2 regions of the Rhodoferax sp. GW821-FHT07F03 genome follow, and region 1 is predicted to be linked to the other one. Evidence: riboswitches for the same ligand, from Rfam matches in the RefSeq annotation. Region 1 holds a riboswitch; the other holds the start of a gene.
The links. Region 1 has a riboswitch for glycine ahead of gcvT (glycine cleavage system aminomethyltransferase GcvT). Riboswitches for the same ligand answer to the same signal wherever they lie in the genome.
Positions count from the first base shown of each region.

Region 2: it holds a riboswitch for glycine, as region 1 does, so the genes downstream of both, AC07R0_RS23730 (D-amino acid dehydrogenase) here and gcvT (glycine cleavage system aminomethyltransferase GcvT) in region 1, are expected to answer to the same signal.

Region 1 is NZ_JBWKQM010000001.1:377,679-388,534, reverse strand. Features, by position in the region: gene AC07R0_RS01720 (URC4/urg3 family protein) at 1-66, shown strand, start outside; gene upp (uracil phosphoribosyltransferase) at 223-852, shown strand; gene AC07R0_RS01710 (amidohydrolase family protein) at 945-2,222, shown strand; gene AC07R0_RS01705 (HDOD domain-containing protein) at 2,289-3,152, opposite strand; glycine riboswitch at 3,200-3,299, shown strand; glycine riboswitch at 3,309-3,432, shown strand; gene gcvT (glycine cleavage system aminomethyltransferase GcvT) at 3,484-4,608, shown strand; gene gcvH (glycine cleavage system protein GcvH) at 4,634-5,005, shown strand; gene gcvP (aminomethyl-transferring glycine dehydrogenase) at 5,025-7,907, shown strand; gene AC07R0_RS01685 (DUF6198 family protein) at 7,954-8,568, shown strand; gene rfbB (dTDP-glucose 4,6-dehydratase) at 8,868-9,944, shown strand; gene rfbD (dTDP-4-dehydrorhamnose reductase) at 9,941-10,856, shown strand, end outside; gene rfbA (glucose-1-phosphate thymidylyltransferase RfbA) at 10,851-10,856, shown strand, end outside.
Region 2 is NZ_JBWKQM010000018.1:75,690-86,545, forward strand. Features, by position in the region: gene AC07R0_RS23700 (EAL domain-containing protein) at 1-2,671, shown strand, start outside; gene AC07R0_RS23705 (LLM class flavin-dependent oxidoreductase) at 2,754-4,106, opposite strand; gene AC07R0_RS23710 (ABC transporter permease) at 4,155-4,994, opposite strand; gene AC07R0_RS23715 (ABC transporter ATP-binding protein) at 4,987-5,850, opposite strand; gene AC07R0_RS23720 (ABC transporter substrate-binding protein) at 5,847-6,860, opposite strand; gene AC07R0_RS23725 (TauD/TfdA dioxygenase family protein) at 7,065-7,973, shown strand; glycine riboswitch at 8,075-8,183, shown strand; gene AC07R0_RS23730 (D-amino acid dehydrogenase) at 8,342-9,562, shown strand; gene AC07R0_RS23735 (ClcB-like voltage-gated chloride channel protein) at 9,569-10,856, opposite strand, start outside.

The DNA.
Region 1 (10,856 bases):
CTGGCACAGCGCCTGCGTGGCGGCACACCGCCTCTGAACATCGTCAGCGACGGCACCGTGTTCTAACGTTCACCCCCAGGCTTCGTGCACTTCGTGTCACTCTCGCCAACCCCCTTGCAGGGGGCGATACCAACGGCCCGGCAAAGCCGGTTCCGTGGTATCCCTGGAAGAGACACAGGCGCACAAATTGGCAAAATGAAACCTTAACTTTTAAAGAAAACCATGAGCACCGTACACCTGATCAACCACCCCCTGGTGCAACACAAGCTGACGCTGATGCGCCGCAAGGACGCCAGCACCAACACCTTCCGCCGCCTACTGAACGAGCTGTCCAGCCTGATGGCCTACGAGGTCACGCGTGACATGGCGATGCAGGACATCGAGATCGAAACCCCGCTGGAGAAAATGACCGCCAAGGTCATCGACGGCAAGAAGCTGGTGTTCGTGTCCATCTTGCGCGCCGGCAACGGCATTCTGGAAGGCATGCTCAGCGTGGTGCCAGGCGCGCGCGTGGGCCACGTCGGCCTGTACCGCGACCCGAAAACGCTGACGGCCGTGGAGTACTACTTCAAGATGCCCAGCGAAATGCACGAGCGCGACATCGTCATCGTGGACCCGATGCTGGCCACCGGCAACTCGGCCATTGCAGCGGTGGAGCGCCTCAAGGAGCTGAACCCGAAGTCCATCAAGTTCGTCTGCCTGCTGACCTGCCCCGAAGGCGTGGCCGCGCTGCAGGCCGCCCACCCGGACGTCGACATCTACACCGCCGCCATCGACCGCCAGCTCAGCGACCACGGCTACATCCTGCCCGGTCTAGGCGATGCGGGGGACCGAATTTTCGGCACAAAATAAGCCGCCAGCGTATATATCCATTGCGCCGACAGCTATTTAATAGATAGCAAACCCAACACAGCTTTGCGATCCGTGTTTTTGAAAGAATGTGCATGCTGGATTTACTCGTCACCCACGCCACCCTGCCCGACGGCCGCAGCGGCATGTCCATCGCGGTACAGGACGGCAAGATTGTGGAAGTCAGCCCCGGCCTGCAGGCCGCCGCACAGCAGACCGTGGATGCCCAGGGCCTGCTGGTCAGCCCACCGTTTGTGGACGCGCACTTCCACATGGACGCCACCCTGAGCTACGGCCAGCCCCGCGTCAACCAAAGCGGCACCTTGCTGGAGGGCATCGCCCTGTGGGGCGAGCTCAAACCCCATCTCACGCAAGAGGCTTTGGTGGACCGCGCCATGGCCTACTGCGACTGGGCCGTGGGCCACGGCCTGCTGGCCATCCGCAGCCATGTGGACATCTGCGACCCGCGCCTGCTGGCCGTGGAAGCCCTGCTGGAGGTGCGCCGCCGCGTCGCCCCCTACCTGGACCTGCAGCTGGTGGCCTTCCCGCAGGACGGCGTGCTGCGCGATCCGAACGGCATGGACAAGCTCAAGCGCGCGCTGCAGATGGGCGTGGACGTGGTCGGCGGCATCCCCCACTTCGAGCGCACCATGGCCGACGGCGCGCTCAGCGTCAAGCTGCTCTGTGAACTGGCGGCCGAGCAAGGCAAGCTGGTCGACATGCACTGCGACGAGTCAGACGACCCGCTGTCGCGCCACATCGAAACCCTGACCTATGAGACCAACCGCCTGGGTCTGCACGGCCGCGTCACCGGCTCGCACCTGACCTCCATGCACTCCATGGACAACTACTATGTGTCAAAACTGCTGCCGCTGATGGCCGAGGCGCAGATGAACGTCATCAGCAACCCGCTGATCAACATCACCCTGCAAGGCCGGCACGACACCTACCCCAAGCGCCGTGGCATGACCCGCGTGCCCGAGATGCTGGCCCAGGGCCTAACCGTCGCCTTCGGCCAGGACTGCGCCATGGACCCCTGGTACAGCCTGGGCAGCGGCGACATGCTGGAAGTCGCCAGCATGGGCCTGCACGTGGCACAGATGACCAGCCAGGCCGCCATGCGCCAGTGCTTCCAGGCCGTCACAGCCAACCCGGCGAAGATTCTGCAGCTGGAAGGCTACGGCCTGGAGGCCGGCTGCAACGCAGACTTTGTGCTGCTGCAGGCGCAAGACCCGATCGAGGCGATTCGCCTGCGCGCCACCCGCCTGCAGGTCTACCGCCGGGGCCAGCTGCTGGCCCAGACGCCGGCCACCACCGCCTGCCTGCACCTGCCCGGCCGGCCCAGCCAAACCGACTGGATGCTGCATCCATAAACTTATGCGAAACAGGCCTCTTGCGCAGGTAATACCTGCACAAGCAGCTATTAACTTGATAGCAAACTAGGCCAGGTTTTCAAACACCGGATGCAGATCGTCCGCCCAGTGTTGCAGCTCGGCCTGGTCGATATGCAGGTGCGACATGCAGGCCGAGCCATGGCGGGCCCATTCGTCCGACTCGCGCGTGCCCTCATGCAGGGCCACCAGGTGCTCGGCCAGCAGCAGCATGGCCACCAGATAGCGCACCTCGGGCGGGACGCTGGCCACCGGCAGAATGTCGAAGTCGTGGTGCAGGCGCACGGCGGCCGTCACCAGGGGCGGCAGCTTCCAGGTCTTGGCCACCAGCGCGCCCACCACGGCGTGGTCGGTCTTGTGGGCGGCGTTCTCGGTTGCCACAAAGCTGCGGTCCTGCCGCGCCAGGGCCTCGGCCAGGGTGCCGGCATAGCCCTTCAGGCCCTGCAACATCACCGGTATACCCACATGGCAGAACAGGCCACAGGTCTGCGCCACGTCGGCGTCCACGCCGTACAGATGGCGAGCGATGTAGGCCATGGCCAGGGATCGGCGGGTCGAGGTTTCCCAGAAATGCTCCAGCAAGGCCGCATCCACGCGGATCGCATGCCGGGTGAAGAAGCCGGTCAGCACGCCCACCGTCTGCTTCACGCCCAGCATGGCGATGGCCTCGCCCACGGTACGGGCCGGGCGCGAGCGGGCAAACAAGGGGCTGTTCGAATAACGTATCAGCGCCGCCGCCATGGCCACGTCCTGGCTGGCAATGCGGGCGATGGCGGCGGGGTCGGGGTCGCCGCCCCGCACTTCGCCCTGCAGCTCCAGCAAGAGCTGGGGGCACGGCGGGATCACGATATCCCGCACGGCGCCCTTGGCCTTGGCGGTTTCCAGTTCTCGGTCTATGTCTGCCAGCTGCATCGCGCCCCCTTAGTCCACGGAATTATGCCGACTTGCGCTTGGGTAGAATCCCCCCGTCAGGAGAGAGTTTTCACCCGAAAACCGCCGAAGGCGCAGGGCCCCGCTACGTGGGCCTGAACGCTCAGGCAAAAGGACTGACAAGCGTTTCTCATCAAACGTCACCCCACTGGAGAGAAGTCCGCCCCGAGCGGACTCACCGAAGGCGCAACCCGCAGTCGGCCTGCACCACCGCAAGGCCGGCCCGGCGAATCGCTCAGGTAAAGCGGACAGCGGGGACCACACATGGCCGTCAAAGGCCATGATCCGATTGTGTGTCCCCGAAAGAACCGCCATGGCCGACTTGTTACTCACTCCCCTCAACGCGCTGCATCTGGAGCTCGGCGCCCGCATGGTGCCCTTCGCTGGCTACAGCATGCCGGTGCAGTACCCGGCCGGCCTGATGGCCGAACACCACCACACGCGTAACGCCGCCGGCCTGTTCGACGTATCCCACATGGGCCAGTTGCGCCTGGTCGGCCCCGATGCCGCTGCGGCCTTTGAAACCCTGGTGCCAGTCGACGTGATCGACCTGCCCGTAGGCAAGCAGCGCTACGGCCTGCTGCTGAACGACGAGGGCGGCATCCGCGACGACCTGATGTTTTTCAAGCAGGCGGAAGATGACATCTTCGTCGTCGTCAACGGTGCCTGCAAAGCAGCAGACATTGCCCACATCCAGGCCCGGATCAGTCTGCATTGCGAAGTCATCCCCATGCCGGAAATGGCGCTGCTGGCGCTGCAAGGCCCCAAGGCTGTAGACGCGCTGTCGCGCCTGGCGCCTGGCGTGGAAAAGCTGGTCTTCATGACCGGCGGCCATTTCATGGTTGCCGGCATCTCCTGCTTCCTGACGCGCAGCGGCTATACCGGCGAAGACGGTTTTGAAATTTCGGTACACCAAGACCAGGCCGAGGCACTGGCCCGCGCTCTGCTGGCCCAGCCCGAAGTCCAACCCATAGGCCTGGGCGCACGCAACTCGCTGCGCCTGGAAGCTGGCCTGTGCCTGTATGGCAACGACCTGGACACCAGCACCACCCCCATCGAAGCCGGCCTGAACTGGGCCCTGCAAAAGGTACGCCGCGCTGGTGGCGCGCGTGAAGGCGGCTTCCCTGGCGCTAGCAAAATAATAGCGCAACTCGCAGGTAAACCAGGCGCTACAACCAAGAAACGTGTGGGATTGGTGGCACTGGAACGCGTCCCGGTGCGCGAACACACAGCCTTGCAGGACACCGCAGGCAACGTGATTGGCGAAGTCACCAGCGGCTTGCTTGGCCCCACGGTAGACAAGCCGATTGCGATGGCCTACGTGGCGCCAGAATTTGCTGCCATCGGCACCCGTATCAACGCCATCGTGCGAGGCAAAATCGTGCCGATGGAAGTCACGTCCATGCCCTTCACCCCGAACAATTACTTTCGCGGTTAATTCAACTTTTCACAGGAGCACCCCCATGAGCATCAAGTACACCGAAGACCACGAATGGCTGAACATCGAGGGCGACACCGCCACCGTCGGCATCACGCACCACGCGCAAGACGCATTGGGTGACGTAGTGTTTGTCGATCTGCCCGCCGTCGGCGCAAGCTTCGCGCAAAAAGACGTGGCCGGCGTGGTCGAGTCCGTGAAGGCCGCCGCCGATGTGTACATGCCTGTCTCCGGCGAGATCACCGAGGTCAACGAAGCCCTGCGCGCCGACCCCGCCCTGGCCAACACCGACCCGTTGGGCGCTGGCTGGTTCTTCAAGGTCAAGCTGTCGGATGCATCGCAAGTCGCCGCCCTGCTGGACGAAACCGCCTACAACGCATTTAGCCAAAACGCCTAACCCTCCCTAGACCTGCCCCATGACGACCTCCCTGCACGAACTAGAAAACGCCAGCGAATTCATCGCCCGCCATATCGGCATCGACGCTGCCGACGAAACCCTGATGCTGGAAGTGATTGGCTCCAGTTCGCGCCGGGATCTGATTGACGGCATCGTGCCGCGCTCCATCGCGCGCAGCACGCCAATGGATCTACCCGCGCCCGTCACCGAGGCGGCAGCACTGGCCGAGCTGAAGGCCATTGCCGCCAAGAACCAGGTCTTCAAAAGCTTCATCGGCCAGGGCTACTACGGCACCCATACACCAGGCGTGATCCAGCGCAACATCCTGGAGAACCCCGCCTGGTACACCGCCTACACGCCCTACCAGGCTGAGATTTCGCAAGGCCGCATGGAGGCGCTGGTCAACTTCCAGACCATGGTCTGCGACCTGACCGGGATGCCGATTGCCAACGCGTCCATGCTGGACGAGGCCACCGCCGCCGCCGAGGCCATGGCCCTGGCCAAGCGCAGCGCCAAAAGCAAGAGCAATGTGTTCATCGTAGCGGGTGACTGCCATCCGCAAACCATCGAAGTCATCCAGACCCGCGCCAAGCCGCTGGGTATCGAAGTCAAGGTCAGCACCGCCGTCATCACCCTGCCCCAATTGATGGCCAGCGGTGACTTCTTCGGCGTGCTGGCCCAGTACCCGGCCACCAACGGCATGGTGCACGACCTGCGCCCCCTGGTGGGCGTGGCCCATGCCAGCGGCGCAGCGGTCTGCGTGGCAGCCGACCTGCTGGCCCTGACCCTGCTGGTGCCCCCCGGTGAATGGGACGCCGACATCGTCATTGGCAGTACCCAGCGTTTTGGTGTGGCCGTGGGCAACGGCGGCCCGCACGCCGCCTACATGGCCTGCCGCGACGCATTCAAGCGCTCGCTGCCCGGCCGCCTGGTGGGCGTCAGCGTGGATGCACACGGCAACCCGGCCTACCGCCTGGCGCTGCAAACCCGCGAGCAACACATCCGCCGCGAAAAAGCCACCTCCAACATCTGTACCGCACAGGTGCTGCCGGCCGTGCTGGCCAGCATGTACGCGGTGTACCACGGCCCGCAAGGCCTGACCCGTATCGCCGAGCGCGTGGCCCGCTTGACTGCCATCCTGGCGCGCGGCCTGCAGCAAATGGGCTACGCGGTAACCAATGAATACGCCTTCGACTCGATCACGGTCAAAACCGGTGATGCTACCAATTTAATAGCTAGCCGCGCACAGCAATCCTGCGCCAACCTGCGTTTTCGCTTGAAAACCCATTTGGGCATCTCGCTGGACGAAACCACCACCCGTGGCGATATCGAAATGCTGTGGTCCTTCTTCGTCAAGCCCGGCGAACCCATGCCGCGCCTGAGCGAGCTGGAAAACAGCGTGGAAGTGATGATCCCCGAAGCCCTGCGCCGCAGCAGCGCCTTCCTGGCACACCCGGTGTTCAACACCCACCACTCTGAGACGGGCATGCTGCGCTACATCCGCGCGCTTAGCGACAAGGACCTGGCGCTGGACCGCAGCATGATCCCGCTGGGCAGTTGCACCATGAAGCTCAACGCTACCAGCGAGATGATGCCCGTGACCTGGCCCGAGTTCGCCAACATCCACCCCTTCAGCCCGCCCGAGCAGCGCCAAGGTTATGCCGAGCTGAACAGCCAGCTCTGCGCCTGGCTCAGCCAGGCCACCGGCTACGCAGGCATCAGCCTACAACCGAATGCCGGTAGCCAGGGCGAATACGCCGGTCTGCTGGCCATCAAGGCCTATTTCGATGCACACGGCCAAAGCCAGCGCAATATCTGCCTGATCCCGTCCAGCGCCCACGGCACCAACCCGGCCAGCGCCCAGATGGCCGGCCTGACCGTGGTCGTTACCGCCTGTGATGCGAATGGCAACGTGGACATGGCCGACCTGCAGGCCAAATGCGAGCAGCACAGCAGCCATCTGGCGGCGGTGATGATCACCTACCCCAGCACGCACGGCGTGTTCGAAACCCAGGTGAAAGAACTCTGCGCCCTGGTGCACAGCCACGGCGGTCGCGTCTATGTGGACGGCGCGAATATGAACGCCCTGGTCGGCGTGGCTGCGCCTGGCGAATTCGGCGGCGACGTCAGCCATCTGAACCTGCACAAGACCTTCTGCATCCCGCACGGCGGCGGTGGCCCCGGTGTTGGCCCGGTTTGCGTGGTCGAAGATCTGATCCCCTACCTGCCCGGCCACGCCACTGCGGGCGACAACAACCACGGCATCGGCGCCATTAGCGCGGCGCCCTTGGGCAATGCATCCGTGTTGCCCATCAGCTGGATGTACTGCCGCATGATGGGCGCCGAGGGCCTACAACACGCTACCGAAGCCGCCATCCTGGCCGCCAACTACGTCAGCACCAAGCTGCAGGCGCACTACCCCACTCTGTACGCCAGCGCCAACGGCCATGTGGCGCACGAATGCATCCTGGACCTGCGCCCCATCAAGGACAGCTGCGGTATTACCGCCGAAGACGTGGCCAAGCGCCTGGCCGACTACGGCTTCCACGCCCCCACGCTCAGCTTCCCCGTGCCCGGCACGCTGATGGTGGAGCCCACCGAGAGCGAAACCCTGGCCGAGCTGGACCGCTTCATCTTTGCCATGGTCGCCATCCGCGAGGAGATCCGCCAGGTCGAAGCCGGCACCTGGCCGCGCGACAACAACCCCCTGGTGCACGCGCCCCATACCGCCGCCAGCCTGCTAGCCGCAGAATGGGACCGTCCTTATGCGCGCGAAATCGGCGCCTTCCCGCTGGCATCGCTGAAGCAGGCCAAGTACTGGCCGCCCGTAGGCCGGGTGGACAACGTGTATGGCGATCGCAACCTGTTCTGCAGCTGCGTGCCGGTAGCGGACTACGCCTGAAATCCGCGAAGGCATGCGCGGCACAGATCCTGCTGAGGGTAGGGACATGAATACCCCTGCCCTGCCCGTCCACATCCACACACCGTTTGAAGATGCGCAAGCCATCTTTACCGGCACCCTGTTTGTGTCTCTGGCATTGATATTGTTTGCCCAGGTCGGGCTGCTCACCGGCGGCACGGCTGGGGCGGCCTTTCTGTTGCACTACGCCACTGATGTCACCCTGGGCAAGCTGTTCTTTCTGATCAATCTGCCGTTCTACTGGTTTGCCTGGACACGCATGGGCCGCGAATTTACCTTCAAGACCTTCATCGCCATCAGCCTGCTATCGGCCATGGTGGAATGGTCGCCCAGCCTGTTCGCGATAGACAGACTGCACCCGGCCTACGCCGCGGTGCTGGGCGGCTTGCTACTCGGTTCAGGCTGCCTGTTCCTGGCCCGCCACCGCGCCAGCCTGGGCGGCGCCACCATCGTCACCCTGTACCTGCAAAAAACCTACGGCTGGCGCGCCGGCAAGGTGCAGATGGGCATAGATTGCACCATCGTCCTGCTGGCTCTCACCGCCATAGAACCCGCCCGCGTGGCCTACTCGGTGCTGGCAGCGGTGGTCATGAACCTGTTCATCTGGGTGAACCACCGACCTGGGCGGTACGCGGTGCTGTAACCAAGTTGTGCTTACATCCGCATAGCACGTCGCCGCTATCACCCGCTGCTTACAACCTGTATCAGCTTTGTGGACGTCTTCGCTAGACCTGCAACGGAATTGAGCGAAGATATTACCTCTATGCATAAAGCGGCAGATAGGCAGATAACATAGGTGCCCCACCGTTTGAATGGAGGAATACGGCGGCAATGCCGCACCTCATCCAATCGATGAAAACAAATAATTTATTCAAATAAACTGAAATAAATTACAATTTAAAACAAACAACAGTCCCAGCATATTACATATTTAAGTTAACAATGACAATTATCGTAACAGGTGGCGCAGGTTTTATAGGCAGTAATTTTGTTTTAAGTTGGTTGGAGAACCATAACGAAACCATTATCAACCTAGACAAACTAACTTATGCCGGAAATTTACAAAATCTAGCCCCCGCGGCCGACAACAGCCATCACATTTTTGTACAAGGCGACATTGGCGACAAAGATTTAGTCGGCCAATTACTTGAAAAATACAGGCCACGTGCAGTTTTAAATTTTGCAGCAGAAAGCCATGTAGACCGCTCAATATCTGGCCCAGAAGCATTCATAGAAACAAATATTGTAGGCACTTTTAATTTACTTGAATCCATTCGCTCCTACTGGGGAAAAATGGAAGCAAAGGAAAAATCAGCTTTCCGATTGCTGCATGTATCTACTGACGAGGTTTATGGTTCCTTGGGCAAGACCGATCCCGCATTTACCGAAAAAAATGCTTACGAACCGAATAGCCCCTACTCTGCATCCAAGGCTGCGAGTGACCATCTTGTACGGGCCTATCACCACACGTATGGACTGCCGGTGTTGACCACCAACTGCTCCAATAACTATGGGCCGCTGCACTTTCCGGAGAAGCTGATACCGCTGATGATCGTCAATGCCCAAGCAGGCAAGCCGCTGCCAATATATGGCGATGGCCAACAGATCCGCGACTGGCTGTATGTACGCGACCACTGCAGTGCGATCCGCCGTGTGTTGGAAGCAGGCCAGTTGGGGGAAACCTACAACATCGGTGGCTGGAACGAGAAGCCCAATATCGATATCGTGCATACGGTGTGTGCATTGCTGGATGAACTCAAGCCGCGTGCAGACGGCCAGTCATACAAGCAGCAAATTACCTATGTAACGGACCGCCCCGGCCATGATCGGCGCTATGCGATTGACGCGCGCAAGATTGAGCAGCAACTGGGCTGGAAGCCCGCCGAAACTTTTGAAACCGGTATCCGCAAAACCATACAGTGGTATCTGGATAACCCGGAGTGGGTGGCCAATGTGCAGAGCGGCGGCTACCGCGACTGGGTCAATCAGCAATACGGTGGTGCGGTAGCCTCAGCATGAAGATATTGCTTTTGGGGCGCAATGGCCAGGTGGGCTGGGAACTACAACGCAGCCTGGCTCCATTGGGGGAGTTGATTGCCCTGGGATCTGATGCATCGCTAAATCCGGGCAATCTGTGCGGTGATTTCACCAATTTGGTAGGCTTGGCCGAAACGGTGCGCCAGGTGCGGCCGCAGGTGATCATCAATGCCAGCGCCTACACTGCCGTGGATAAAGCGGAAGCTGAGCCAGACGTAGCTCGCACCGTGAATGCGTTGGCACCCGGCGTACTGGCAACCGAGGCCACAGCCCTGGACGCCTGGCTGGTGCACTACTCCACCGACTACGTATTTGACGGCAGCGGGAACGCGCCATGGCACGAAGCAGACGCCACTTGTCCATTGGGCATCTACGGCCAGACCAAGCTCGAAGGTGAACAGGCCGTGGCCACTTGCCCTCGGCATTTGATCTTCCGGACCAGCTGGGTTTACGCGGCACGGGGCGGCAATTTCGCCAAGACCATGCTGCGGCTGGCGGCAGAACGCGATACGCTGAACGTCATTGACGACCAAATAGGAGCCCCCACATCAGCAGAGCTGTTGGCAGATGTAACAGCCCATGCGTTGATAGCCGCAATTCGCAAGCCAGAACTGGCCGGCTTGTACCACTGCGTGGCGGGCGGAGAAACCAGCTGGAATGGGTATGCCCGATTTGTTTTAGGACAAGCCCTTGCATTGGGCTGGGAACTCAAAGCCGGGCCTGAGCAGGTAGGCTCAACCTCTACGGCCAACTACCCTACACCTGCGCAACGCCCGCTGAACTCGCGCCTGAGCACAAGCAAGCTGCAAAACGCCTTTGGGCTAACACTGCCCTATTGGGAAACACAAGTGGCACGCATGCTGCAAGAGATTACAGGAAAAACTGAACATGACG
Region 2 (10,856 bases), on a different contig from region 1:
CCACGCCTATCTGGACGGTACTGCGCCCGACTACATCACGCAGCTGCGCATGCGCCACAAGGATGGGCACTGGGTCTGGATACTGTCGCATGGCCTGATCGTCAGCCGGGATGCGCAGGGCAGGCCGCTGCGCATGATTGGCACCCATACCGATATCAGCGCCCATAAGCAGTCCGAGGAGCAGCTGTTGGGTTTGAATGCGCGGCTGCTGGAGCAGTCCCGGCTGCTGCAGACCACCATGGCCAGTATCAGCCAGGGGCTGTTTGTGTTCGATGCGGATCGGCGCCTGATCTTGTTCAACCCCAGGGTGTGCGAGTTGCTGGATCTGCCGGAGAGATTTCTGGCCACCCACCCGACGCTGGAGCAGGTCAACCAGTTTCAAACGGCACGCGGTGATTTCGGCCCCGAGGGGGGCTGGGTGGAAAGCCATGCGCGCAGCTATGTGCTGAGCGGTGGCAAATCTGCGATTCCGGGGCACTATCTGCGCGTAACGCATACCGGGCGCACCTTGGAGGTCAAAAGCCAGCAGTTATCCGATGGCGGCGTGGTTCGCACCTTTGCCGATGTGTCGGACTATGTGCAGGCGCAGACTGCGCGTAAGCGCCTGGACCGGTTGCTGACCGCCATGCAGTCGCTTGCGCAAGTGGGCGGCTGGGAGGTGGACCTGCTGACCAACCGGGTGTTCTGGACCGAGGGTATGTACCGCATTTTTCAGACTACACCAGAGGAGTACACGCCCAGCACGCCGATGGAGTCCATAGAGCGGGTGTTTACACCGGCCTCCATCGCCAGGATACGGGCTTCGTATGCCGATACGCAGCACCAGCCTGATTCGCACGACTATGAGCTGGAGGCCATTACTTTTCGGGGCGAGCGCATCTGGGTGCATGCAGTGGGAACTTCAGTTAGAGAGGACGGCCGGCTGGTGTCACGTACCTCGGTGCTGCAGAACATTACGGAGCGTAAGCAGACGCAGTTGGCCTTGCAGGACGCTGAGAACCGCTGGAAGCTGGCTTTGGAAAGTACCGGCGATGGTGTGTGGGATTGGGATATCCAGAGCGGGGTCGAGCATTTCTCCAAACGCCTGGTGGAGATGTATGGTTTCCAGGAAGGAGAGATCCCGAATATGGCGTCGGAGCTGGATAGCCGCACCCATCCGGATGATGTGGCGCAGATGGCGCTGGACCGCGACGCCCATTTCCAGGGGCACACCGCGATCTACCACAACGAGCACCGCATACGGTGCAAGGACGGCGGCTGGAAGTGGGTGCTGAGCCGGGGCATGCTGATCAACCGCGATACCGATGGGCGGCCGCTGCGCATGATTGGCACCCATACCGACATCACCGACCGCAAATCCGCCGAGGCCTTGGTGCGCCAGCAGGCATTTTTTGACACGCTTACCGGTCTGCCCAACCGGCGCATGCTGCGCGACCGGCTGGAGCAGGAGATCAAGCGTTGCAAGCGCGACGCGCAGCAACTGGCCATCCTGTTCATTGATCTGGACCACTTCAAGGAGGTCAACGACACCCTGGGCCACGGCAATGGCGACCTGCTGTTGGTGCAAGCGGCGCAGCGTATCCAGGACTGCGTGCGGGAAGCCGATACGGTGGCCCGTATGGGGGGCGACGAGTTCACCGTGATCCTGACCGAGGTCAGCGATGCCCCCCGGCTGGAGCCCACGCTGCAAAAAATTTTGCGGGCGGTGGAAAAGGTGTTCCAGTTGGGCAACGAGCAGGTGTTTGTGTCTGCCAGCATCGGCATCACGCTGTATCCGACCGATGCGCGCGATATTGACGACTTGCTGAAGAACGCCGACCAGGCGCTGTATGTGGCCAAGGGGGCGGGGCGTAACCGGTTCAGCTTTTTCACCCCTGCTTTGCAGGAGGCGGCGCAAAACCGGGTGCGCCTGGCCCACGACCTGCGTGCCGGCCTGCAGGAGCAGCAGTTCCGTTTGGTCTATCAGCCGATTGTGGAACTGGCTACCGGGGCGGTGCACAAGGCCGAGGCATTGATACGCTGGCAGCACCCGCTGCGTGGCCTGGTCAGCCCGGCGGAATTTATACCGATTGCCGAGTCCAGCGGTTTGATCGTGGACATCGGTGAATGGGTGTTCCAGCAGGCGGCCCTGCAGGTGCAGGCCTGGCGCCGCAGCGTGCACCCCGACTTCCAGATCAGTGTGAACAAGTCCCCTGCGCAGTTTCATCATGATGGCAGTGGCAAACAGGCCTGGGCCCAGCAGCTGCAGGCGCTGGGTTTGCCCGGCTCAAGCATTGTGGTGGAAATCACCGAAGGCCTGCTGCTGGATGCCAACCCCCGCGTGACCGGGCATCTGCTGGAGCTGGGCGAGGCGGGCATCCAGGTATCGCTGGACGACTTTGGTACGGGCTATTCGTCGCTGTCGTACCTGCAAAAGTTTGACATTGACCTCATCAAGATCGACCAGTCGTTTGTGCGCCACCTGCGTCCTGCGTCCACTGAGCTGGCGCTGTGCAAGGCCATGATCGTGATGGCCCACGAGCTGGGCATGCAGGTGGTGGCCGAGGGCGTGGAAACCGCGCAGCAGCGTGACCTGCTGGCGGCCGCCGGCTGCGACTATGCCCAGGGCTATCTGTTCTCCCGGCCCCTGGCCAGCCTGGAGTTTGAGTCTTTTGTAGCCGGTCGCCACTAAATTTTATTGAGAAAATAGGGCTCTAGAGCAGGTATTACCTGCGCTGGTAGCTATGGATACTATAGCGTTGCAGTTGGCGTGATCAAGCCGTTTTGCGGGCTTGCACGCTGAACTGGTTGACTGGTCGCTCCAGTCCCAGGTTTTCGCGCAGCGTCGTACCTTCGTATGTGGTGCGGAACAGGCCACGGCGCTGCAGCTCGGGAATCACCAGGTCCACAAAGTCGTCCAGCGACTCGGGCAGCACCGGCGGCATCACATTGAAGCCATCGGCCGCGCCGTTCTCAAACCAGCTCTGCATCTGGTCGGCAATCGATTCCGGCGTACCCACCACCACCCAGTGGCCGCGTGCGCCGGCCAGGTATTCGTAGAGCTGGCGCACGGTGAGCTTGTCGCGCCGGGCCAGTTCCAGTACCACATGGGCGCGGCTGTTGCGGCCCAGCGGCGGCTGCGGGATGTAGGGCGGCGGGGCGTCCAGGTTCCACTTCGAAAGGTCTTCACCGGGCCAGAAAGGTGCCAGGGTGCTAAGGCCTACCGAGGGATGGATCAGCTTCTGCAGTTCGGCCCATTTGGCCTCGGCCTCGGCCTGGGTGCGGCCGACCACCGGCGAGATGCCAGGCAGCACCAGCAGTTGCTCGGGCCGCCGACCGTATTTGGCGAGCCGGCCTTTCACATCGCTGTAGAAGGCCTGGGCCTCGGCCAAGCTGGTCCAGGCGGTGAAGATGGCTTCGGCGCTGGCGGCGGCCAGCTCCTTGCCGGGCTCGGACGAGCCGGCCTGCACGATCACCGGGTAGCCCTGCGGCGGGCGCTCGATGTTCAGCGGGCCCTTGACCTTCAGGTGCTTGCCCACATGGTTTAGCGTGTGCAGCTTGGCTGGGTCGAAGTACACGCCGCTGGCCGCATCGCGGCTGAAGGCATCGTCTTCAAAGCTGTCCCACAGGCCTTTGACCACGTCCACATACTCCTGTGCGCGCTCGTAGCGGGTTTCGGGGTCGGGGTGTTTGTCCAGGCCGAAATTGCCGTAGACGTTTTCGGCGCTGGTGGTCACCACGTTCCAGGCTGCGCGGCCTTTGCTCAGGTGGTCCAGCGAGGCGAATTTGCGCGCCAGCAAATACGGGTCCTCGTAGGTGGTGGAGGCCGTGGCGACAAAGCCGATGTGCTTGGTCACGGCCGACAGCGCGGCCCACAGCGTCACCGGTTCGAAGTGCGACACCCGGCCCTGGCGGCTGAAGGCCTCGTCGTCACCCTCGAACCACAGGCCGGGGCTGTCGGCCACGAAGACCTGGTCGAACAGGCCGCGTTCTGCCGTCTTGGCGACCTCGATGTAGTGGTCGATGTTGACGCCCGAATCGATCTGCGCGCCCGGGTGCCGCCAGGCAGCGATGTGGTGGCCGGTGGCCATGATGAAGGCGCCCAGGCGCAGTTTGCGTTGAGTCATATGTGTTTTCTGAAGTGGATGTGGTCAGGCGTTTAGGCGCTCAAGTGCTTAGGGGGCGGGCTTCCAGGCGGTGAGGCGCCGCTCCAGCAGCTCTAGCGCGAAGTTCCAGGCCACCCCGATGGCGGTGATGGCGATGATTCCGAAGTACATGTCGGGGATCAGAAAGCTGTACTGCGCGTAGATGATCAGAAAGCCCAGGCCCGACTTGGCGCCGACCATTTCGGCGGCCACCAGCACCAGGATGGCGGTGGCACTGGCCAGGCGGATGCCGACAAAAATCGTCGGCACCGAGGCCGGCAGGATCACCTTCAGGAACAGCTGGCGCGGGCTGGCACCCATGGTACGCGCCGACTTGATCAGCAGCGGGTCGACCTGTTTCACCGCCGAGATGGTGTTCAGCAGCAGCGGCCAGGAGCAGGCATACACCACCATCGCCACTTTGGACACTTCGCCTATGCCCAGCAGCAGGATGAACACCGGCAGCAGGGCCAGCGGCGCGGTATTGCGCAGCAGCTCGATCATCGGGTTCACAAACTGGCCCAGGCGCCGGTACCAGCCGATCGCCAGCCCGAGCGGCACGCTGTAGAGCACGGCCAGCGCAAAGCCGCCGAGGGCGCGCGCCAGGCTGGCCGAGGCATGCTGCCAAAGCTGGCCGTTCAACGCTAGGGCCCAACCGGCGGCCAGTACCTCGCTCAGCGGTGGCAGAAAGGTGGAGTCGGTCAGCGCCAGGCGCGGCGCCAGCTCCCACAGCAGGGCCAGCGCCAGAACCAGGGCCGACCGCCAGAGCGCGCTGCGGGCGTGCTGGTAGATGCGGTAAAGGCGTGCCCAGCGGGGCGCCTGGGGCAAGGCCAGCGGCGGGTGGCCGGCGGCGAGGCTGAGTTCAGACATGGAGGCTTTCCTTTAACGTGGGTAGCGTGGGTAGGGCTGCGATGCGGGCGCGGCGCTGCTGCCGGGCGGCGGCCACTTCGTCGTGCAACAGCGACCAGATTGCGTGGCGCAGTTCGCCAAACAGTGGCAGCGAACGCACGTCTTGGCCGCTGGCGCGCAGTGCGTCCGGGATGTCCACAATCTGCTTGATACGGCCGGGCCGGGAGGTCATCACCGCCACGCGCTGGCCCAGCACCACCGCCTCGTCGATGCCGTGGGTGATGAACACAATGGTCTTGCCGGTGCGTTGCCAGATGTCCACCAGCTCCTCCTGCAGGGTCTCGCGGGTCTGTGCGTCCAGCGCGGCAAAGGGCTCGTCCATCAGCAGTACTTGGGGCTCATAAGCCAGGCTGCGGGCAATCGCCACCCGCTGCTTCATGCCGCCCGACAGCTCGTGCGGGTAGCGGTTGGCAAACGCGCTCAGGCCCACCAGGTCCAGGTAACTGGCGGCCTTGGCGCGACGCTCGCGCAGGCCAACGCCGGCGATCTCCAGGCCAAAGGCCACGTTGTCCAGTGCCGTGAGCCAGGGGAACAGCGCGTACTGCTGGAACACCACGCCGCGGTCACGTGCCGGGCCGGTGATGGCTTTGCCGTCCAGTAGCACGCGGCCGCTGGTGGGCAGGGTCAGGCCGGCTAGCAGGTCCAGTAGCGTGGACTTGCCGCAGCCGCTGGGCCCCACCAACACCAGGAATTCGCCGGCCCGCACCTCCAGCGAAACGTCGTCCAGGGCCACAAAGCGTTGCTCCGGGCCGCCATCGTCAGCGCGCACGGTGAACTCCTTGCGCACATGCTCAAAGCGGATATTGCCGGTGCTCATTTGGCGGCTACCTTGGCGCCGGTGGCGTAGGGGTTGTAGGCATTGGTGTACAGGTCGGCGGGCTTGATCTGGCCGGGCTTGATGACCTCTTCCTTCACCAGCCAGTCGATCCAGACTTGCAGCTCCTTGTCTTGCACCACGCCGCCAATGGACGGCACGCCGGTGCTCTTCCAGTACTGGATGGCGTCGGCGCTTTCGGCGCGGCCGCGGGCCTTGATGATCTTCTCGAACGTGGCGCGCACTTCGGCCGGCGGCGTCTTGCGCGCCCATTCGATGGAGCGGGCCAGTGCGCTGACCAGGTGCTTGGAGGCCTTGGGGTTCTGCTCCAGGAACTTGTTGCGCATCACCAGCGAGCCGGCGGTGAAGTTGCCGAACAGTTCCTGGTCGGTAAACAGCGGGCGGATGCCCCCGCGCTCCAGTGCCTTGTCGCGCAGAATGCCGCCCAGCGTGGTGACGTCCACATGGTTCTGCCGCAGTGCCTGCTCGCCAGTAACCGGCGGCGTGATCACCAGGGTGACTTGTTTTGCGTCCTCATCGTTGAGCTTGTTGCGCTCCAGGTATTCGCGCACCATGAATTCGTGGTGGGCGCCCAGGGTGTTGACCGCCACTTTCTTGCCCAGCAGGTCGCGGGCTGTCTTGATCGGGCTGTCGGTCTTCACGTAATAGCCGGTCCAGGTGTTGTCGTCCACGCCGTAGTAGCCGAGCACGGCTTTCACTGGCGCCTTCTTGGCCAGCAGCTTGACCAGCGCGCCGTTGAAGGCGCCGCCGATGTCGATGTCGCCGGTGACCACGGCCTGCACGTCCTGCGGGCCGCTGATGGTGTTGCCCACCCACTTGGCTTTCAGCGGCGCTAGATAGCCCAGACTTTCGGCCAGTTCAATCCAGACCACCTGGCCGGCCGAGCCCTGGTAGCGGATGTCGGTGACTTCCAGGGCCTCTTGCGCCAGGGCCTGGGCCGACAGCCCGAAGGCCACTGCCATGGCGGTGAATAGCTTGAAAACGGTTCGCATGCATGTCCCTTGGGAGTTGTCGTGAAGTTGCAGCGTAGATTGGCAAGGCCTACGCAACAACGAAGGAAATTGCGCATGCATATGCGCATCTGTGCGGTGTAGATGCACATGCGAATTCCATGCTTTGGTTTCCGGGTTGCAGTTCCTAGCATGGGCGGGTGTTTTTTTCGATCCTGTTTCAACCCGTCTTACCAAGGAAATTGCATGTCCGCTGTTCTCAATGCTCCCCATACTGAAGTCGTTCCCACACTCGATATCTATCCTTTGGCGGGGCGGATTGGTGCACGCATACAAGGCGTGCGCCTGTCGGGCCAGTTGGCGCCCGAAACCTTTGCCGCCATCCACCAGGCGCTGCTGCAGCACAAGGTGCTGTTCTTCCGCGGCCAGCAGCATCTGGACGATGCCGAGCACCAACTGTTTGCCGGGCGCTGGGGCAGCATCGTGCCGCACCCCACCGTGCCCTCGCGCAGCGGCACCGAGATTCTGGAGCTGGACTCGAACCACGGCGGCCGGGCCAATTCCTGGCATACCGACGTGACCTTCGAAGCCGCTTATCCCAAGGTATCGGTGCTGCGCGCGCTGACCATTCCGCAGCAGGGCGGCGACACAGTGTGGGCGAATACCGCCGAGGCCTACAACCAGTTGCCGACCGAGCTGAAGACCCTGGCAGATACCTTGTGGGCGGTGCACGGCAACGACTACGACTACGCCGCCACCCGCGTCGAAGTGGATGCCCACGGCGCCCAGCATTACCGCGAAGTGTTTACCTCGCGCCTGATCGAGGCCCGCCATCCGCTGGTGCGCGTACACCCCGAAACCGGCGAGCGCAGCCTGGTGGCCGGGCATTTCCTGAAGCGCTTTGTGGGCTACAACACCCACGACTCGCAGCGCCTGTTCGAGATCTTCCAGCACCATATCACGCGGCTGGAAAACACCGTGCGCTGGCATTGGGCCGAGGGCGATGTGGCGATCTGGGACAACCGCGCGACCCAGCACTACGCGATCAATGACTACGGCGACCAGCACCGCGTGGTGCGCCGCGTCACCGTGCATGGTGACCTGCCGGTGTCGGTGCACGGCCGGCGCAGTGCGGCCGAGCCTGCGAAAAATTAGAGCGCGGTTCGGCCGGGTAAATCAGTCGACCTTATGGGCGGATGCAATTGATTGACCGAGTCATTCCGGTCCTGGGGTGCGCGAACCCCATGCGATAATTGCGGCAGGTACCGGGAGAGTCTGGGGCCCTTGTTGCTCAACAAGTTTGCCCACAGCGCCGAAGGAGCAACCGCCCCGGAAACTTTCAGGCAAAAGGACCGGTACCTGTCACACACATCTGAAGAGCAACCGGGTTTCGTCACCCGGTTCACCGCAGGAGCAAGCGGCTTGGCTATGTGCCAGTCGTGAATCTCTCAGGTCCAAAACAGAGGGGCGATAGCTGCGCACGCTTGTTGCTATCCCCACTTTGACGTTTTGGAACTCTCATCATGAAAAAGTTTGCTGTTATAGGCGGCGGTATTACGGGCGTGACCACGGCATATGCCCTCGCAAAGCGGGGTTTCGCGGTCACTTTGTTTGAAAAACACCGCTATGCGGCCATGGAAACATCGTTTGCCAATGGCGGGCAGTTTTCGGTGTCGAACGCCGAGGTATGGAACCATTGGTCTACCGTGCTCAAGGGGCTGAAGTGGATGCTCAAGAGCGACGCACCTTTATTGGTCAACCCCAAGCCGAGCTGGCACAAGCTGGCCTGGTTTGCCGAGTTCATTGCTGCCATCCCGCACTACGAGAAAAACACCGTGGAGACCACCCGCCTTGCCATTGCTGCGCGTGCGCACCTGAATGCCTGGGCGGATGCGGAAGGGCTGGACTTTGACCACAAGCGCGAAGGCATTCTGCACATCTACCGTGACAAAGCCAGCTTCGACCATGCCGGCAAGGTCTCCAAATTGCTGGCCCAGGGCGGGCTGGAGCGCCGCGCGGTCACACCGCAAGAAATGCGCGCCATCGAGCCCACCTTGGCTGGCAACTACTATGGCGGTTACTTCACTGAAAGCGACACCACGGGCGACATCCACAAATTCAGCACCGGCATGGCCTTGGCGGCCGAGCGCCTGGGCGTGCAAACCCGCTATGGCCAGCACATAGATGCCGTGCAGAGCGATGGCAAACAGGTGACTGTCACTGCCAATGATGGAATCGAACGGCAGTCCCATGTGTTTGACGGTGTGGTGGTTTGCGCCGGTACGGCCAGCCGGGACCTGGCGGCGCAGCTGGGCGACCGCGTCAACATCTATCCCGTCAAAGGCTATTCAATTACGGTGAATTTGCAGGATGCACAAAGCCAGGCTGCTGCACCGATGGTGAGCCTGCTGGACGACGGCACCAAATTGGTCACCAGCCGCTTGGGTGTGGACCGATTCCGCGTGGCCGGTACGGCGGAGTTCAATGGCTATAACCGGGATATCCGGGCCGACCGCATCCGTCCTTTGGTGGAATGGGTACAGCAGTGCTTTCCGGGTGTGCGCACCGAAAGTGTGGTGCCCTGGGCTGGACTGCGCCCCATGATGCCCAACCTGCTGCCTCGGGTGGGCAAAGGCAAGCGACCTGGCGTGTTCTACAACACCGGGCACGGGCACCTGGGGCTGACTCTGTCGGCCGTGACGGCCGATATGGTGGGCGCCATCGTTGCCTCCAGCTACGCCTAGCCGGTGTTATTCGCTCAGGCGAACGTAGGTGGACAGCAGGCTGCTTTTGTTGACCACGCCCAGCAAGACGGGGGATTGCAGGCTTTCAATCACTGGCAGGCGTTCACCGCGGTGGTCCATGAAGCGTTGTAGTGCCTCGGCCAAGGTCATGTCCGAGGTCAGAGGAGCAATGTCCTGTCCCAGCAGATCGGCCGCGCACAGATGGTCCAGGTTGGCTGCGCCTGCTGCGGGACTCAGCTTCTTCAGCGGCACGACGCCCAGGTAGTGCTTGTGGGCGTCCGTGACATACAGGTATTTGACGGGGTATTGTTGAAATAGCTGGCCCATGGTGTGCAGGTCGGCATCCGGCGCCACCACCGTCTGCGCGGGCAGAACCAGGTCACGCACATGCAGCGTGCGCAGGCGTCGCCGCTCGTCACGCTGGGCCTGGCGGCGCAATGTGATGTCGTACATGGACCCGGCGTTGGCCGAACGGGCAACAAAATAGGCCAGCACGCATGCCACTATCAAAGGCAGCATGACCTGGTAGCTCAACGTCATTTCAAAAACCATCAGTATCGCCATCAGTGGTGCCTGGGTGGCGCCAGCCAGAAATGCGCCCATGCCCACAATGGCGTAGGCAAATGGGGCTGCCGATGCCTGGGGCCAGACATGCTGCACGGTTTGGCCGAAGATGCCGCCCAGCAGGCAGCCAAAAAATAGTGCTGGGGTAAAAACCCCGCCTACGGCACCGGAACCCACCGTGGCCAGGGTGGCTACAGCCTTGGCTGCGAGCAGAATCAACAGGGTTGCGATGGTCCAGGGCGAGTGCAGCACTTCGTTCACCACGCTATAGCCATTGCCCCAGACTTCGGGCCACCGCACAGAGAGCAGTCCCACGACCAGCCCACCCAGACCCATGCGTGCGGGCAGGGGCAGGCTCAGGCGCCGAAACAGTTTGCGGCTGGCGTCTAGGCCGCGCAGAAACAGGGCGGATGCGGCTCCGACCAGTAGACCCATCATGGCAAACAGCAGCACTTCCGGGCCGGCCACGGCCGGAAATGCTGGTATGACATAGGGGGGCTGGTAGCCGGGGAAGGCACGCATGGTGATGTTGGCCACTACTGAAGCCACCATGATGGGCCCCAGGCTTTCCATTTCCATAGAACCCAGCACCACTTCTGCTACAAAAAAAGCACCTGCGATGGGTGCGTTGTATGCGGCAGTGACCCCAGCGGCCGCACCGCAGGCCACCAGCAGGCGCAATCTCTCTGTACGCAGGTGCAGTAAGCGACCCAGTAAGGATGCACCCAGC